3 regions of the Sinorhizobium sp. NG07B genome follow, and region 3 is predicted to be linked to each of the others. Evidence: predicted binding sites of a transcription regulator. Region 3 holds the regulator's gene; each other region holds the start of a gene.
What was found. Region 3 encodes PhoB, which activates phosphate uptake and scavenging genes when phosphate is short. Its sites were predicted from a motif close to TGTCATNNANCTGTCAT; they were not measured.
Positions count from the first base shown of each region.

Region 1: the regulator PhoB is predicted to act here: its motif matches at 2,949-2,965, upstream of CO664_RS18880 (DUF2794 domain-containing protein).
Region 2: the regulator PhoB is predicted to act here: its motif matches at 3,264-3,280, upstream of CO664_RS21215 (ceramide glucosyltransferase).

Region 1 is NZ_NWTD01000005.1:202,482-208,344, forward strand. It holds gene CO664_RS18865 (ABC transporter permease) at 1-747, shown strand, start outside; gene CO664_RS18870 (Bax inhibitor-1/YccA family protein) at 959-1,696, shown strand; gene CO664_RS18875 (GNAT family N-acetyltransferase) at 1,814-2,371, shown strand; gene CO664_RS18880 (DUF2794 domain-containing protein) at 2,524-2,928, opposite strand; gene CO664_RS18885 (thioredoxin family protein) at 3,379-4,152, opposite strand; gene acnA (aconitate hydratase AcnA) at 4,366-5,863, opposite strand, start outside.
Region 2 is NZ_NWTD01000007.1:34,764-40,626, forward strand. It holds gene CO664_RS21210 (adenylate/guanylate cyclase domain-containing protein) at 1-1,654, opposite strand, end outside; gene CO664_RS21215 (ceramide glucosyltransferase) at 2,045-3,202, opposite strand; gene CO664_RS21220 (mechanosensitive ion channel domain-containing protein) at 3,655-4,992, shown strand; gene CO664_RS21225 (PLP-dependent aminotransferase family protein) at 4,928-5,863, opposite strand, start outside.
Region 3 is NZ_NWTD01000001.1:359,614-365,476, reverse strand. It holds gene CO664_RS01805 (Hsp33 family molecular chaperone) at 1-343, opposite strand, end outside; gene argF (ornithine carbamoyltransferase) at 748-1,665, opposite strand; gene CO664_RS01795 (aspartate aminotransferase family protein) at 1,715-2,914, opposite strand; gene CO664_RS01790 (GcrA family cell cycle regulator) at 3,329-3,847, shown strand; gene phoB (phosphate regulon transcriptional regulator PhoB) at 3,932-4,615, opposite strand; gene phoU (phosphate signaling complex protein PhoU) at 4,661-5,374, opposite strand; gene pstB (phosphate ABC transporter ATP-binding protein PstB) at 5,421-5,863, opposite strand, start outside.

The DNA of each region.
Region 1 (5,863 bases), on a different contig from region 3:
TGGTGGCCCGCGGATTTCAGCGGCGAGCCGCTCGTCTCCTTCTCGGCCGAAGAGGCCGGCGAGCTTGGCCTGAAGCTCGGCGACACGGTCACGGTCAACGTGCTCGGCCGCAACGTCACCGCCCGGATCGCCAATTTCCGCAATGTCGAGTGGGAATCGCTGTCGATCAATTTCGTCATGGTCTTCTCGCCCAACACCTTTGCTGGCGCGCCGCATGCCTGGCTGGCGACGATCATCGACCCGGATGCCACGGCGGCGGAAGAAGCGGCGGTGCTGAAATCCGTCACCAACACCTATCCCACGATCACCAGCGTTCGCGTCAAGGACGCGCTCGACATCGTCAACACGCTGCTCGGGCAGCTTGCGACGGCAATCCGCGCCGCGGCCGCCGTGGCGTTGATCGCATCCGTGCTGGTGCTCGCCGGCGCGCTTGCCGCCGGAAACCGGGCACGCATCCACGACGCGGTGGTGCTGAAGACCCTCGGCGCCACCCGGGGAGCTTTGATCCGCGCCTTCAGCTACGAATATTTCATTCTCGGCGTGGCCACCGCCGTCTTCGCGCTCCTGGCAGGCGGAGTTGCGGCCTGGTTCGTCGTCAGCCGCATCATGACGCTGCCGTCGAATTTCCTGCCGGACGTGGCCTTCGCTACGATCGCCGTTGCCCTCGTCGTGACGGTCGGCATCGGCCTTGCCGGGACCTGGCGCATCCTCGGGCAGAAGGCCGCGCCGGTCCTGCGCGAACTGTAGCGGTGGCGATTAACCGTTAATCACCCGTGTTTGATCGCCCAAAAGCCCGGCTTTGCTCGATTCAGGCCCGGCCGGGTCTTGTGCGGCGCGGCTTTCACCATCATATTTATCCACAGGCATGCTGGAGCCCCGCAGCGGCGCCTGGGCGTGAGCTGGCACAGACACCCGCCGCCCGACACCGTAATTCCAACCGGGGCTTAAAGAGGAAACAATGGCTGATCTGAGAAACTACCAAACCCGAATGTCGCCCGCCGGCGCTCAGGCGGGTGCCGTGATCGATGAAGGCCTTCGCGCTTACATGCTGAAGGTCTACAACCTGATGGCCCTGGGGCTGGCGATCACCGGCGTGGCAGCTTACGGGACCTATGCGCTTGCCGTCTCCAATCCGGCATTCGCCCAGCTCATCTACGCCTCGCCGCTGAAGTGGGTCGTGATGCTGGCACCGCTTGCGCTGGTCTTCTTCATGAGCTTCCGCATCAACTCCATGAGCGTTTCCGCCGCCCAGACGACGTTCTGGATCTACGCGGCGCTGATGGGCCTTTCGTTGTCCTCGATCTTCCTGGTCTTCACCGGGCAGAGCATCGTGCAGACGTTCTTCGTGACGGCCGCCTCGTTTGGCGCCCTGTCGCTCTACGGCTACACGACGAAAAAGGATCTGTCGGGCTTCGGCACATTCCTGATCATGGGCCTGTTCGGCCTGATCATCGCGTCGATCGTCAACATCTTCCTTGCTTCGTCGGCCCTCGGCTTCGCGATCTCCGTGATCGGTGTTCTGGTCTTCGCCGGCCTGACCGCCTACGACACGCAGAAGATCAAGGAAATGTACTTCGAGGCCGATGACGTCGCGGTTGCCGGCCGCAAGGCTATCATGGGCGCGCTGACGCTCTACCTCGACTTCATCAACCTGTTCATGTTCCTGCTGCAGTTCCTGGGCAACAAGAACGAGTAGTCGGGACTGGATTGACGAAGAAGGCGGCTTCGGCCGCCTTTTTTGTTGCGCCGAATCTTGATCGGTCCGGCCGCTTCATGCGAATGCTGCAGCAGTCCCAACAACGAAAAATCTCCCATGACCTTCACGCTTCGCGACGCCGTCGCCGCCGATCTTCCCGCCATCACCGAGATCTACCGCGAGTCGGTCCTGAACGGTGTCGCGACCTACGAGGTGACGCCGCCCTCCGAGGCGGAGATGGCGCTGCGCTTTTCGACGATCACCGGCAGCGGCTATCCCTATATCGTCGCCGCGGACGAGCAGGGCAGCGTGCTCGGCTACGCCTATGCGTCGGCCTTCCGCACCCGGACCGCCTATCGGTTCCTGGTGGAGGATTCGATCTATCTGGCGCCGGAATCGCGCGGCCAAGGCATCGGCAGGGCGCTGCTCGAGGAGCTCGTCAAGCGGTGCACCGCGCTCGGTTTTCGCCAGATGGTGGCGGTGATCGGCGGCGCCCACCCCTCCTCGATCGCCGTTCATCGCGCCGTCGGCTTCGAGCATCAGGGAACGATGAAGGCAACCGGCTTCAAGCATGGGCGCTGGCTGGATACCGCGATCATGCAGCTTCCTCTCGGCGAGGGGACGGACACCCTGCCCGCCGAGGGCGCCTATCCGGATACGCTTTACCGGAGCTGATTGCCCCTCTCCTCGGGTTTAACCCGAGGACTAACCCTCTCCCCGTACGCGGGTAGAGGGACTGGAGCCGGCGCGGCATAGTCCTTCGCCCCGCTTGCGGGGAGAAGGTGCCGGGAGGCGGATGAGGGGCAATTCCAAATGGAGACGCTGCGTTATGTCTCGACGAGCTTCAGCACCTTGTCGAAGACTTTGAGGACCTGTGCCAGCTCGTGGCCGCGCTTCAGGATCGTGCCTTGAGCGTTCAGCACGCTGTAGGCACCCTGTTTGGCGGCGAGTTTGGGGTTCTTCTCGATGCGGTAGAGCGGGACTTCCCCGGCGCGCTTGAACACCGAGAACACGGCACGGTCCTTCAAATGGTCGATCGCGTAGTCGCGCCATTCGCCCTCACCGACCATGCGGCCGTAGAGTCTCAGAACGAGGTCCAGCTCACGGCGGTGGAAGGTGACTGGCGGGGGGTTTTTGGCTTGCTTGTATTCGTGAAAATCGACGACCACATTCGATGTGGTCTGGCCCTGGTGACGCGCTTCGCCCTCCGGCAAATCCGATTGATCGGTCATCGGCAATTCGGCCTTCTGATGTGACAGGACCATGACAGTGTGCCTGACGAGAGACGAAAAGCAAGCCGGAAGCTGTTGGCAAGGCGGGCAATTCTTGCCCTTGCCGCAATTCAGTCAAATCGCCGCCCCAATTCACCGCAAAACTCCGACCGCTGCCGGACGAGTCGTTGCCACCGTATGTCCGGACAGGTTGTCATGCTGCGGGAGGTTTCCAAACGCAGACATGACCGGTTCGGTCCGGTAACTTCGAACCCTCAGCCCCAGCCCCTCGATGCTGCCGGGCCGAACCATCCCTCCGCCTCGAATTCGGCGCGTGCGCTCGCATCTGCCCCTCATCCGGCTGCCGCCACCTTCTTCCCGCAAGCGGGGGCGAAGGGACGATGCCGCACCCGCTTACGTCCCTCCACGAGCAGACAAGGGGCAAACTCCTGACCGGAGCCCTTCGCGTCGCTACAGCTTGCCTTGCGGGCCGGCGAGAAGGGTTGCGGCGCCGATGATCGGGCCCGGCGTTTCCGCATCCTTCATCGATTGCAGCAGGATGGCGCAGCCGCTATTGCCGCGCCCCTCGATCAGCACCGAGGCGGGGAGCGTGAACTGGGCGGGCTTGCCGTCCCACATGCCGATGGTCTGGATATCCTTGACCGCGTGCCAATAGGCGATTTCTTTGCCCTTGTTCTCGCCTCTTTCGACTTTGACCTCCCGGGCCCGGTCGAAATAGACGACGACGACATTCGCCTTGCCCTCACCGGCGCCGACCTTGATGGAGATTTCCTCGCCGCCGATCGTGGCATCGACCGGCACGGCGAGCCCGCCGCCGCCGGCGCTCATCGTCGCCAGCCGGGACTTGACCGCCTGGAGGTCGGAGCCGTTCACGTGATCGCGGCCGTTCAGAACCACCTGTGGCGTGTAGACGCCACTGCGGCCGAGCATGCGGGCATAGGCATACTGCCGCTCGGTGTTTTCCTTGGTGGCAAGCGTGTCGGCCCAGCCGAGATAGTTCCAGTAATCGACGTGATAGGCGAGTGCCACGACCTCGCCCTCGTCGATAAGCGCCTTCAAGGCGGCGTCGGCGGGCGGACAGGACGAACAGCCCTGGCTGGTGAAAAGCTCGACCACACCCTTGAACGCCTTGCCGTCGTCGGCCGCCGCCGTGCCGCCGATGGCACCGAGCAGGCCCATGGTCAGGGCCAGGCGGCGAAGCATTGGCAGCAAGGCGAAAGTCATGGCGTCACTTGTATTTGTCGGGCGGGCGCTTCCATCAGGGGAGTACATTACATACGACGGGCCGGTTTCAACAGAAAGTCACGTTGGAGTGACCTGCGGGCAGGCTGGGGAAAACGTCGACGGACATAAGCGGCGGCAGTTAGCGCAAAAAGAGAGCCGGGGCATCGGCTGATGCCCCGGCCAGATCGTTGAAGCAGAATGCGGACGGCCGGTTCAGGCCGCGAGATCGCGCAGAACCGTCTGCAGGATGCCGCCATTATTGACGTAGGTGACCTCGTCCAGCGTGTCGATACGGCAGATGAGCGGCACTTCCTTCACCGAACCGTCGCCATAGGAGATCTTGGCGACGCGCCTTTCGCGCGGCTGGACATTGGCGAGGTTGTCGATCGTGACGACCTCATCGCCCTTCAGGCCCAGCGAATCCCAGGTCGTGCCCTCTTCGAAGACGAAGGGGATGACGCCCATGCCGACGAGATTCGAGCGGTGGATGCGTTCGAAGGACTGGGCGATCACGGCCTTGACGCCGAGAAGGTTGGTGCCCTTGGCCGCCCAGTCGCGCGAGGAGCCGTTGCCGTATTCGACGCCGGCGAAGATGACGAGCGGAACGCCCTCTTCCTTGTACTGCATGGCCGCATCGTAGATCGACATCTCTTCCTTGGACGGATAGTGGATGGTGTAGCCACCTTCCTTGCCGTTCGGGCCGAGCATGTGGTTGCGGATACGGATATTGGCGAAGGTGCCGCGCATCATCACTTCATGGTTGCCGCGGCGCGTGCCGTACTGGTTGAAGTCGGCAACGGTCACGCCATGGCCGAGCAGGTAGGAGCCTGCCGGTGAGGCGGCCTTGATCGAACCGGCCGGGGAAATGTGGTCGGTGGTGATCTTGTCGCCGAAGAGGCCGAGGACGCGGGCGCCCTTGATGTCGGAAATACCGGCGCCCGTCTTGCCCATGCCCACGAAATAGGGCGGGTTCTGCACATAGGTCGAGGCCTCGTCCCAGGCATAGGTCTGCCCGGCCGGAACCTGGACGGCCTGCCAGTTTTCGTCGCCCTTGAAGACGTCCGCGTATTTGGTCGCGTAAAGTTCGCGGGTCACGTATTTGAAGATGAACTCCTGGATTTCCTGCGAGGTCGGCCAGATATCCTTCAGGTAGACCGGCTTGCCGTCCTTGTCTTCGCCGATCGGCTCCTTGGTGAGGTCCTTCTGAACCGTGCCGGCGAGTGCGTAGGCGACCACAAGCGGCGGCGAGGCGAGGTAGTTTGCCTGGACGTCCGGCGAGATGCGGCCTTCAAAGTTGCGGTTGCCGGAAAGAACGCCGGCGGCAATCAGGCCCTTGTCGTTGATCGCCTTCGAGATCGGCGCCGGCAGCGGGCCGGAGTTGCCGATGCAGGTGGTGCAGCCGAAGCCGACGAGATTGAAGCCCAGCGCATCGAGGTCCTTCTGCAGGCCGGACTTCGCCAGATATTCGCCGACAACCTGCGATCCGGGCGCCAGCGATGTCTTCACCCAAGGCTTGGTCTTCAGGCCCTTGGCGACCGCGTTGCGGGCAAGCAGGCCTGCGGCGATCAGCACCGACGGGTTCGAGGTGTTGGTGCAGGAGGTGATTGCCGCGATCGCGACGTCGCCATGGCCTATGTCGAAATCCGTGCCTTCGACGGCATAGCGGTTCGAAAGCTGACCGGGCTTCTTGTAGTCGTTTTCGAGCGCGACG
Region 2 (5,863 bases), on a different contig from region 3:
CCTCCTGCCAAGCCGCGCGGGCATCGTCGAAACGGCCCAGATGGCCGTAGCTCGCTGCCAGGAGCGCGCGCGAGACATCGGTAACGGGATTGCGGGTCAGCCGCTCTTTTAGCAAGCCAACCGCCTGTTCGTACCTTCCCAGGTGAAACGACGCCAAGGCTTGGAAGTGCAATAGCACATCCGGAAAATATGGGTTCAAGACCTTCGCCCGATCGAAATGCTTGAGTGCCTCGTCGGCCCTGGCCGAGTAATTCAGTGCCTCGCCCAGGCTGACGTGCCCTTCAGCGAAGTTCGGATTGAGGACTATCGCACGCTGGGCCTCGCTGATGGCCACGTCGTGCCGTCGCGAATACAATTCGACGATGCTCAGCGCCCAGTGCGCCCTGGGATCGCGATCATCCAGCGCTACCGCCCGCGTCGCAAGCTCTTCCGCTTGCTCGCGCGAATTCGGCGGTGACGGGCTCCATCCATTCAAATAGTCGAGTACGTGGGTGAGGGCCAGGAACGCGTGGGCCGAGGCGAAATTCGAGTCCAGTTTGATTGCACGTTGCAAAAGGTCCCGGGCGGCGACGTTCGTCTCCTTCGTCAGCCGGTGCCACAGCTCTCGGCCACGCAGGAAATAGTCATACGCCTCAATGTTGCCGGTGTGCTCGGGCGCCAGCCGCTGCCGGTCGCCCTCCGTCAGGTTGATCGCTAGTGCGCCAACGATCTGCTGCGTGACGTCGTCCTGCACCGCGAATATGTCGGTGAGGTCGCGATCGAAGCGCTCCGCCCACAGATGTCCGCTCGAGGCTGCGTCGATAAGCTGCGCCGTGATGCGCACCCTGTTTCCCGATTTGCGGACGCTGCCTTCCAGCACGTAGCGTACGCCGAGGTTTCTGCCGACCTCCTGCACGTGAACGTTCTTGCCCTTGAACGTGAACGACGAATTGCGGGCGATGACGAAGAGCTGCGGCAGCTTTGAGAGAGATGTGATGATGTCTTCGGAGATTCCGTCGGCGAAATATTCCTGCTCGGCATCACCGCTCATGTTGGCGAAGGGCAGCACGGCGATCGACAGTTTCGGCGGCAGTTCCGTCGTCGGACGGCTTGTCACCGGCTGTGAGGTCGCGGTTGCCTTTGCCTCGGTGGTGCCGACACGCAGCGAATACACCCGGATCGGCTCGGCGATGTTCTTGAGCTGCGTGTTGCCGAGATCGCTGACTGAGAGGTCAAGCCGCGCCTTGACCTGGCGATAGGCATCCTCGGATAGGCAGATGGCCCCTGGCGCAGCGACGCCCTCCAGACGCGAGGCGATGTTGACGCCGTCGCCCATCAGGTCGCCGTCGCTTTCCTCGACCACGTCGCCGAGATGAATTCCGATCCGGAACTCGATGCGGCGGTCCTGCGGCACGCCGGCATTGCGCTCGACCATACCGTTCTGCACCTCAATGGCGCAGCGCACGGCGTCTACTACACTGCGGAACTCGACCAGCGCCCCATCGCCTGTGCGCTTGATCACGCGTCCGTTGTGCACGGCGATGGTCGGATCGATCAGGTCGCTGCGCAGCGCCCGCAACCTGGCCAAAGTACGGTCTTCGTCTGCGCCGGCCAGCCGGCTGTACCCGACCACGTCGGCAGCCAGGATCGCCGCTAGCTTGCGGTTCTCGCTCACAGGCCATCTCCTCGTCTCCACAATAACAGGAAGACACAGGGAAGAGGAAATTTTCGGGGTCCCGTTCAGAGCGACTTTGGGTGAGATCATCGCTCGCCATTTGTTCGCCGGCAATCGTGAATGCTCACAATGTCGAGCACTCGCAACCCGGTGCCAATGACGCAGACGTCCTGCCTGGGCAATGACTGTCCTGGCAACTTTCGGACATTCGACACCGTGACGCCGAAAGTCGGCTCAGGGCCGCAAGCTGCCGCTGCTTTCCGGCAAAGCTCCGCAGCAACCGTTCAGCCTCGCAATGCGCGACATTGAAAAAAGAACGGACCGGGAATTGCACGCGCTCTGCGCCCGAATGAGCATATTTCCCGGGCGTTTCTGACCAGCGCCAGCTCCCTACGACGTACTCACCACCAGCGGCAGCTCACCCGTTTCCAGCCGCGACTCCTGCGAGCCGATCGACATTCTGTTGCCGCGCCAGTCGGCGCTGCCGGCGAACCAGCTGCGGACCCAGATGACCGGCAGCAGCAGGTCGCGGGTGAGCATGGCGACGAGCGACCAGCGGGAGAGATGCCAGTTCTTGCGATGGACGAGCAAAAATTCCGGCAGGTAGGCGGCGGTTGCGACAAGAGCGGCGACGGCGGGCACGCTGTGACCCGCAGCGACAGCGGCGATCGCCGACAGCAGGAGCGGCGGCACGACGCCGGCCAGAATTTCCGGCGCGAAGAACTGCGGAAAGGTGACGCGCCGCAACCGCGCCCAGCGGCACTGCCGGGCCCAGACCTCGCGGAACGTCCTTGTGCCGAGCGGCTGGTCGAACGGCGCGGAAACGAGGTGCACCTTCAGGCCGAGGCTTCTCACCAGCTTGGTTGCGGCCGCATCCTCGGCGATCTCCGCCGCCAGCGCCTGGATGCCGCCATTGGCATCCAGCAGGCTCTTGCGCCAGAGCATGCTCTTGCCCTGGGCGAAGCCGAAGCCGAGGGCCTCGCCGGCATATTGCCAGCGCGCCTGGTGGGCGTTGAGGAAGGCGCACTCGACCTCGGCCCAAAAGCCGTTCGGGCGTGAGCCGAGCGGGGTCGAGCAGACGAGCCCGCACTCGGGCCGCCACGCCGCCATCAGCCGAACGAGATAGTCGGCTGGCATCAGCACGTTCGAATCGGCGAGAACCACCCATTCATGCGCGGCCGCATTCCAGCCCTTTACGCAGTTGTTGAGCTTCGGATTGGCGCTGATCCGGTCGTCGCCGATGAGGATCGCCGCGGGAATGCCCGGGTGGCGCCGGCGCGCGGCCTCGATCAGCGGAATCAACGGATCCTTGGCATCGGCGACGCAGAAGATGACTTCGTATTCCGGCCAATCCAGGCGAAACGCGCTTTCAAGCGTTTCCCGGGAAAATTCTTCGATTCCGCAGAGCGGGATGACGAGGGAGACCGGCGGTCGATAGGTCGTCCGCGGCTGCGGGCCGAGACGCGGCCAGATCCGCCAGCCCGCTATCATCAGGCTCAACAGATTGATGGCTAGGAAGGCACCGGCGACGAACAAGATGAGCATCATTTACCCGGGCAACGAACCGCGATTCCGACGAAGTTGAGTTCCGGATAAACATCATCGCAAGATGACAGGCGAATGACAGTTGGGCGCTCTCGGGGCCGTGGCTGAAGCACCCCCCTCTGGCCTGCCGGCCATCTCCCCCAAAAGGAGGGAGATCATTTGCGGCCGGCCCCTCGCTCCGACCTTGCCGCTTCTGTAAGCGGAACGCTTCGCTCGAGGTGCAAAGCGTGCCACATCCAATCTCCCCCCTTGTGGGGGGAGATGGCCGGCAGGCTAGAGGGGGTGGCCATCCGCATTCGAGCCCTTGCTGCGTGGGACGAATTGAACAAATTCCCTGCCCGGTTAATTATATGTCTGCGCAGTGCGCCTTTTCAGGGCGCCCGACGGCCGCCGCTTGTTCCATGCCCCGTCCTCGTACCGGAACAGGCAGCACAAGAATTGCGAAGACAGAGACGATGGATTTCGTCGAGACCATCAATGCCACCGCGGCGTGGCTCGAGCGGTTTGTGCTCAACGAATGGACGCTCTATCAGTGCGCCGTGATCGTCGTCGGCTATTTCGCTTGCGGCCTCGCCGCTAAGCGCCTGGAGCCGGCGCTCGAAGCCCGCGCCCGGATGATCAGGGGAAATCCGGACCTGCTGCGCGTCATCATCGCCTTCATGCGGCGGCTCAAATGGCTGTTCCTGATCGTCTGGCTGTGGATCGCCGACGTCGTGCTGTCGCGCTACGGCTGGCCGTCCTATCGCTGGCTGGTGGGCACGGTGCTGACGCTGGTCGCCGCCTGGTTCATCATCGCGGTCCTGACCCGGATTATCCGCAACCAGACGCTGGCGCGCGTCGTCGCCGTCCTCGGCTGGCTCTACTTCGCGCTTTACGCGCTCGGGCTGGATCGCCCGGTGCTGACAGCGCTCGACAATGCCGCCGTCAATCTCGGTGCCGTTCGTCTTTCGCTGCTGCTCGTACTGAAGGCGATCGTGCTCTCCGCCGCAATGATCTGGCTCGCCGTTCTCACCGGCAACATGTCGTCGAACTGGATTCAGAAATCCGCCGACCTGACGCCGTCGCTGAAGGTGCTGATCAGCAAGCTGATCAAGATCGGGCTCATCGTGCTTGCCGGCACGATCGCGCTGTCGGCGACCGGCATTGATCTGACGGCGCTCACCGTCTTTTCCGGCGCCGTCGGCGTCGGCATCGGCTTCGGCCTGCAGAAGGTGGTCTCCAACTTCATCTCCGGGATCATCATCCTGCTCGACAAGTCGATCAAGCCGGGCGACACGATCACGCTCGGGGAAACCTTCGGCTCGATCCGCGACCTGCGCTCCCGCTTCGTCTCCGTCATCACCCGCGACGGCAAGGAGTATCTGATCCCGAACGAGGACTTCATCTCCGAGCAGGTGGTGAACTGGTCGTTTTCCAGCGACTATGTCCGCATCGACGTGGCCTTCGAAACGTCGCCGAAGAGCGATCCGCACGAGGTCGCCCGGCTTGCGATCGAAACCGCCAAGACCGTGCCGCGGGTCGCCAGCGCCTATGCCGAGCCGGTCTGCTGGTTGACCGGTTTCGGCGGCTCGTCGCTTACCTTCAAGCTGAGATTCTGGATTTCCGATCCGGCCAACGGCCTGACGAACATCCGCGGCCAGGTGTTCATGGCGCTCTGGGACGCCTTCCAGGCAGCCGGCATTGCGACGCCCGACCCGCGCGAGATCATCATGAAGACGCCGGTCGAAATCACCGGCGCAGAAGAGCCGACAGCTCGCGAAACAGCCGCTCGTCCTCGGACTGTGCCACGTTGAAGCGCAGAAAATTGCCGGCCGTCTGCGCCTGGCTGAAGACATTGCCGGGGGCGAGCACGATGTTTCTGGCAAGCGCCCTTCGGGCGAGCTCCGCCGCGTCGATGCCGTCCGGCAGGCGGCACCAGACGAACATGCCCGCCTGCGGCTCGATCCAGGGCTGAATGCCGATCGCCCGGAGCTTTCCGATCGTCTCGGCCATTGCCCGCGACAATCGCTGCCGCACCGTCTCCATGTGCCTGCGATAGCTGCCGTCCTTCAACAGCGTCAGCACCAGCTCGGCGGCAAATCCGGGACCGCCGAAACTGGTTGCGATCTTCAGGTCGGCGAGCGGCTCGATCCATTGGCGGGGCGCGACGATGAAGCCGCACCGCACCGCCGCCGACAGCGACTTCGAAAAGCTGCCGATATGCACCACCCGCTCGAGCCCGTCGAAGGCGGCAAGCCGCGGCGCCGGCGCCTCTTCGAAATCGGCAAAAATGTCGTCCTCGACGATCGTCAGTCCCGCCTGGTCGGCGAGCTTCAAGAGGCGGTGGGCGATAAGCGGCGTGAGCGTCGCGCCGGTCGGATTGTGGAGGGCGGAATTGGTGATGTAGAGGCGCGGCCGGTGTTCTTCGAGCGCCGCGGCAAAGCGCTCGATGTCCGGCCCGGCCGGCGTATAGGGAATGCCGACGATTTTTGCCTGATGCGCCCGGAGCAGCGCATGAAAGTTGAAGTAGCACGGATCGTCGACGAGCACGGTTTCGCCCGGCTCGACGAGGAAGCGGCAGAGGAGGTCGATCGCCTGGGTGCCGGACTCCGTCAGCATGATCTGCTCCGGCGAGGCTTCGATGCCGTGCTGCGCCAGACGGCGGGCAAGGAGCGCGCGGAGCGG
Region 3 (5,863 bases):
CGGCGGCGGAAAGCGCTTCCTCGTCGTAGCGCGCATAGGCGCGGACCCGATCCGGGGTGGAGAAATCGGCAACGACGAGATCGACCGGCCCATCGCCCTGGGTCTGGACGATCAGCCTGCCGTCGAACTTGAGCGAGGTACCGAGCAGGACCGTCAGCACGACGGTTTCGGCAACCAGCCGCGCCACCGGCAGCGGGTAGCTGTGCCGCTCGAGGATAGCGTCGAGCATCGGGCCGAGCTGCACGGCTCGGCCACGCACGTCGAGGCCCTCGACCTGGAAGGGAACGACGTGGTCGTCACCGGCAAAATCGAACTCGCCAAGTCCCCGTGCTGTCTCTGTCATCGTTTGCTCCTTGCATGGATCACAGCGGCCGAGCAACCCGCCGTCGCCGTAATCGAACTTCCATCCTGCGGATGCAAGCGCAGCCGCGCACACCCTGCCGTTCGTTGCACCGCTGCGTCTCGATCGAGAGGCGCAACGGTCGCATGACACCGTGCATTGCTCGTGACATCGAGAGCGCCGATCGACGCACTCCGTCTCTAACTGCCGCTTATCCTATTTGATCCCGGCATGGACCGATTTGTCCAGCAGGCAAGCGCGGCTCCGGAAGCGCCCCGTATGCGGCGGATCCGCTGAAACGCGCTGTGGCGAGAAACGGCGCAGCGGCCGAACTCTCCCGCACATCGCCTAGATCGTGTCACCGCTCTCCGATTTCAATAGCCCGGCCTGGCCCTCGAACGGTCCCGTCAGACGGCACCCATGCACCAGGCGAGGATCGACTTCTGCGCGTGCAGCCGGTTCTCGGCCTCGTCGAAGACGACCGACTGCGGGCCGTCGATGACCTCGTCGGTGACTTCCTCGCCGCGATGCGCCGGCAGGCAATGCATGAACAAGGCCTCCGGGGCCGCGTGCTTCATCAGCGCCGCGTTCACCTGATAGGGCTGAAAGACGTTGTGCCCGCGGGCGCGATGCTCCTGGTTCATTGACACCCAGGTGTCGGTGACGACGCAGTGCGCGCCGGCAACCGCCTGCTCCGCCTCATGGCAGAGCAGGATTTCGCCGCCATTGTTACGCGCCCAGTTCAGGAACTTGTCCTGCGGCTCGGAGCCGAGCGGCACGGCCATGTTCATCCGGTAGCCGAAGCGCGCCGAGCCTTCGATCAACGAGTGAAGCACGTTGTTGCCGTCACCCGCCCAGGCAATCGTCTTTCCCTTGACCGGCCCGCGATGCTCCTCGAAGGTCATGATGTCCGCCATGATCTGGCAGGGATGCGTGTCGTCGGTCAGCCCGTTGATGACCGGAACGGTGGCGTGCTCGGCCAATTCCAGAAGCCGGCGATGATCGGTCGTGCGGATCATGATGGCGTCGACATAGCGCGACAGCACCTTGGCCGTGTCGCCGATCGCCTCGGCGCGGCCGAGCTGCATTTCGGTCCCCGACAGGAACAGCGTCTCGCCGCCGAGCTGCCGCATGCCGACATCGAAGGAAACGCGGGTGCGGGTCGACGGCTTTTCGAAGATCATCGCCAGCATCTTGCCGGCAAGCGGTTTCTCGGCGGTTCCGGCCTTGGTCGCCGTCTTTCGTGCGCGGGCATCGTCGATGATCGTGCGCAGGTCGGTCGCGGTCATTGCCGAGAGATCGAGAAAATGTCTGGTGGCAGTCATAATGCTGTAGTTCCTGTCGTAAACCGGTAATCGACCGTCCGTCGCGACCTCAGGCCGCGGCCGTTCCGCTCTTGGCGCGCACCGCCTCGGCGGCACGCTCGAGTCGTGCAAGCCCCTCGCGCGCTTCGGCGGGCGTGGTGATCAACGGCGGCAACAGCCGCAGCACGTTCTCACCGGCCGGCACGGCAAGCAGCTTCTCGGCGCGGATCGCCTTCAGGAAGTCGGCGGAAGGCACCTTTGCCTTGATGCCGAGCATCAGGCCGTCGCCGCGGATCTCCTCGATCACGTCGGGGAAGCGATCCTTGAGCGAGGCAAGCCCCTGGCGGAACACCAATCCCACGTCGCGGACATTCTCCAGGAAACCATCGGCCAGGACGACATCGAGCACCGCATTGCCGACCGCCATCGCCAGCGGATTGCCGCCGTAGGTGGAGCCGTGGGTGCCGGCCACCATGCCGGCCGCCGCCGCTTCCGTTGCCAGGCAGGCGCCGAGAGGGAAGCCGCCGCCGATGCCCTTGGCGACGGCCATGATGTCCGGCTTGATGCCCGACCATTCATGCGCGAAGAGCTTGCCGGTGCGGCCGACGCCGCACTGGACCTCGTCGAGGATCAACAGCAGCCCGAACTCGTCGCAGAGCGCGCGCAGTTCCTGCATGAATTCTTTCGAAGCGAGGCGAATGCCGCCCTCGCCCTGGATCGGCTCGACCAGGATTGCAGCGGTCTCGTCGTTGATCGCGGTCTTGACGGCGGCGATGTCGCCGAACGGCACCTGATAGAAGCCCGGAGCCTTCGGCCCGAACCCTTCGATGTATTTCTGCTGGCCGCCGGCGGCAATCGTCGCGATGGTGCGGCCGTGGAAGGCGCCTTCGAAGGTGATGATGTGGAACCGCTCCGGATGGCCCTTGGCGAAATGGTAGCGGCGCGCCGTCTTGATCGCACATTCGAGCGCTTCCGCACCGGAATTGGTGAAGAACACTCGATCGGCGAAGGTGACCGCCGTCAGCCGCTGCGCCAGGCTCACCTGGCCGGGAACATCGTAGAGATTGGACACATGCCAGAGCTTCTCCGCCTGCGCTTTCAGCGCTTCGACGAGATGAGGATGGGCATGGCCGAGCGAATTGACCGCGACGCCGGCTGCAAAGTCGAGATAGCGGGTGCCGTCTTCGGCAATCAGCCAGACGCCCTCGCCTCGCTCGAAACGCAACGGCGCACGCAGATAGGTGTCGTAGAGCGGCGTTGTTGCGGCCATGATCAGCATCTCCTTCGTCATCGGCATCGCTGTCGGACGTATCGGCCCGACAAAAATCAAAAATGCCGCCTTTCGGCGGCGCAGGCACTATTCCCATATCGCGGCGCAATGTCAACAAAACCAAGGCTTGCAACAGACGCGCCGGCCCGGATTCCGCACCGCGAAAAAATCCCGATGCGGGGCTTGCAAAAATGCAACTATCCGACAGCAAGTTGGGGAAAACTGCGAAATCGATTCGGCGCGATTCCGGCGACTCTTGCCACGGAGTCACCCGGCCGGTAGGTTAATATTCAATTACTAGACGCATGCGGCGGACCTAGTCACCAAAATAGTTATCGCGTTGTAACTCCGGGGCTTTTCCGGAGAACGGTGATGGATTCTGCCATCCCAACGCCGAGAACGGGGAGTGCAGACATGAACTGGACGGACGAGCGGGTTGAGAAGCTGAAGAAGCTATGGTCCGAGGGCCTAAGCGCGAGCCAGATCGCGGCGCAGCTGGGAGGCGTCAGCCGTAACGCGGTGATCGGCAAGGTTCATCGGTTGAGCCTGCCAGGCCGCGCCAAGGCCGGCGGAGCGACAGCGGCGGCTCGTCCCAAGCGGACGACCTCGGCGCCCCGCGCCCCGAACTACGCGGCACGCGCCGTGACCCGGACGGTTACCCGCGCTGCCGGCACGGCCGTGCTCAAGGAAGAGGTCGCCGTCGATCTGGTGGCGGAGCAGGATCTCGCACTCGACACCAACATTGTCGTGCCGATGTCGCGCCGGCTGGAACTCACCCAGCTGACCGAGCGGACCTGCAAATGGCCGATCGGCGACCCGCTCAAGGAAGAATTCCACTTCTGCGGCAACGACTCGCCGGAATCCTCCCCCTATTGCAGCTACCACGCTCGCCTCGCCTACCAGCCCTCGGCCGAGCGGCGCCGCGCGCGCTGATCGGTCGGAGCAATAACAAATAACGCATGAAGGGGCCCGTCGGGCCCCTTATCACTTTGGAACGCCGGAAGAGCAGCGCAAGCGTCAGCTTTCCAACGAATAGCCGGCGCCGCGCACCGTCCTGATCACATCGGGCATATTGGAGAAATTCAGAGCCTTGCGCAGCCGACCGACATGGACGTCGACCGTTCGCTCGTCGACATAGATGTCGTGCCCCCAGACGCCGTCGAGCAGCTGCGAGCGGGAGAAGACGCGGCCTGGCGAGGCCATCAGGAACTCCAGGAGCCGGAACTCCGTCGGGCCGAGCCTCACTTCGCGGGTGCGACGATGCACGCGATGGGTTTCGCGGTCGAGCTCTATGTCGCCGCAGCGAAGCACCGTCGACAGCACTTCAGGCTTCGCCCGCCGGAGCATCGCCTTGACCCGCGCCATCAGCTCCGGCGTCGAGAACGGCTTGACGACGTAGTCGTCGGCACCGGTCGCAAGGCCTCGCACCCGCTCGCTTTCCTCGCCGCGCGCCGTCAGCATGATGATCGGCAGCCGCTCGGTCTCCGGGCGCTGTCGGAGACGGCGGCAAAGCTCGATGCCGGAGACGCCGGGCAGCATCCAGTCGAGGATGAGAAGGTCGGGCAAGCGCTCCTGCAGGCGGATCTCCGCTTCGTCGCCGCGAAAGATCGTATCGACCTCGAAGCCCTCAGCCTCGAGATTGTAGCGCAGCAGCACGCTGAGCGCTTCCTCGTCCTCGACAACGGCTATCTTCGGCAACATTCAGCTACGACTCCTTGCCTAGATTCATGATTGGCGGGTGTCCCCTCAGTCGGTGACGGATCCGAGCGTTGACGTCATGTCGTCCTTCGGCCGCTCGCCCTGCGGCTGGGCGCCCGTCGCCATGTAGTAGATGGTTTCGGCGATATTGGTGGCGTGGTCGCCGATACGCTCGATGTTCTTGGCGCAGAAAAGGAGATGCGTGCAGGGGGTGATGTTGCGCGGATCCTCCATCATGTAGGTCAACAGCTCGCGGAACAACGAGGTGTAAATCGCGTCGATCTCCTCGTCGCGTTCGCGGATGCTGTTTGCCTTCTCCGGCGAACGCGAGGCGTAAACGTCGAGGACCTCCTTGAGCTGGATCAGGGCGAGTTCGGCGAGGTGCTCGAGACCGCGCGCCAGCTTGCGCGGAATGCCGGAGCCGGCAACCGCGATGACGCGCTTGGCAGTGTTCTTGCCGAGGTCGCCGACGCGCTCGAGATCGGCGGCGATCCGGATCGACCCCATGATCTCGCGGAGATCCGCGGCCATCGGCTGTCGCTTGGCGATGGTGACGATCGCCTTTTCGCCGATCTGGCGCTCGGCGTCGTCCAAGATTGCATCGTCGGAAATGACCTTCTGGGCGAGCGCCAGATCGGAATGCACCAGAGCCCGGACGGAATCCGCCACCATCTGCTCGGCCTGGCCGCCCATCTCCGAGATCCGGCGCGTCAGATATTTAAGCTCTTCGTCGAAGGCTGTCGTTATGTGGGGGTGAGACATCTACGGTTCCTCGAGGGCGCACTCTTCGCGGTGGGTTTTCGGGCGATCAGCCGAAGCGGCCCATGATGTAATCCTGGGTGCGCTGGTCGTCCGGATTGGTGAACATCTTGTCGGTGTCGTTCTCCTCGACGAGATTGCCGAGGTGGAACATGGCGGTGCGCTGCGAGACGCGGGCCGCCTGCTGCATCGAGTGGGTCACGATGACGATGGTGAAATTGGCGCGCAGCTCGTGAATGAGCTCTTCGACCTTGGCCGTGGCGATCGGGTCGAGGGCCGAGCAGGGCTCGTCCATGAGAATCACTTCCGGGCTGACGGCAACGGCGCGGGCGATGCAGAGGCGCTGTTGCTGGCCGCCGGAAAGACCCGTCCCCGGCTCCTGCAGGCGGTCCTTCACCTCATTCCACAGGCCCGCCTTCTGCAGGCTCGTTTCGACGATCTCATCGAAATCGGCCTTCGTGCGGGCGAGGCCGTGGATGCGCGGCCCGTAGG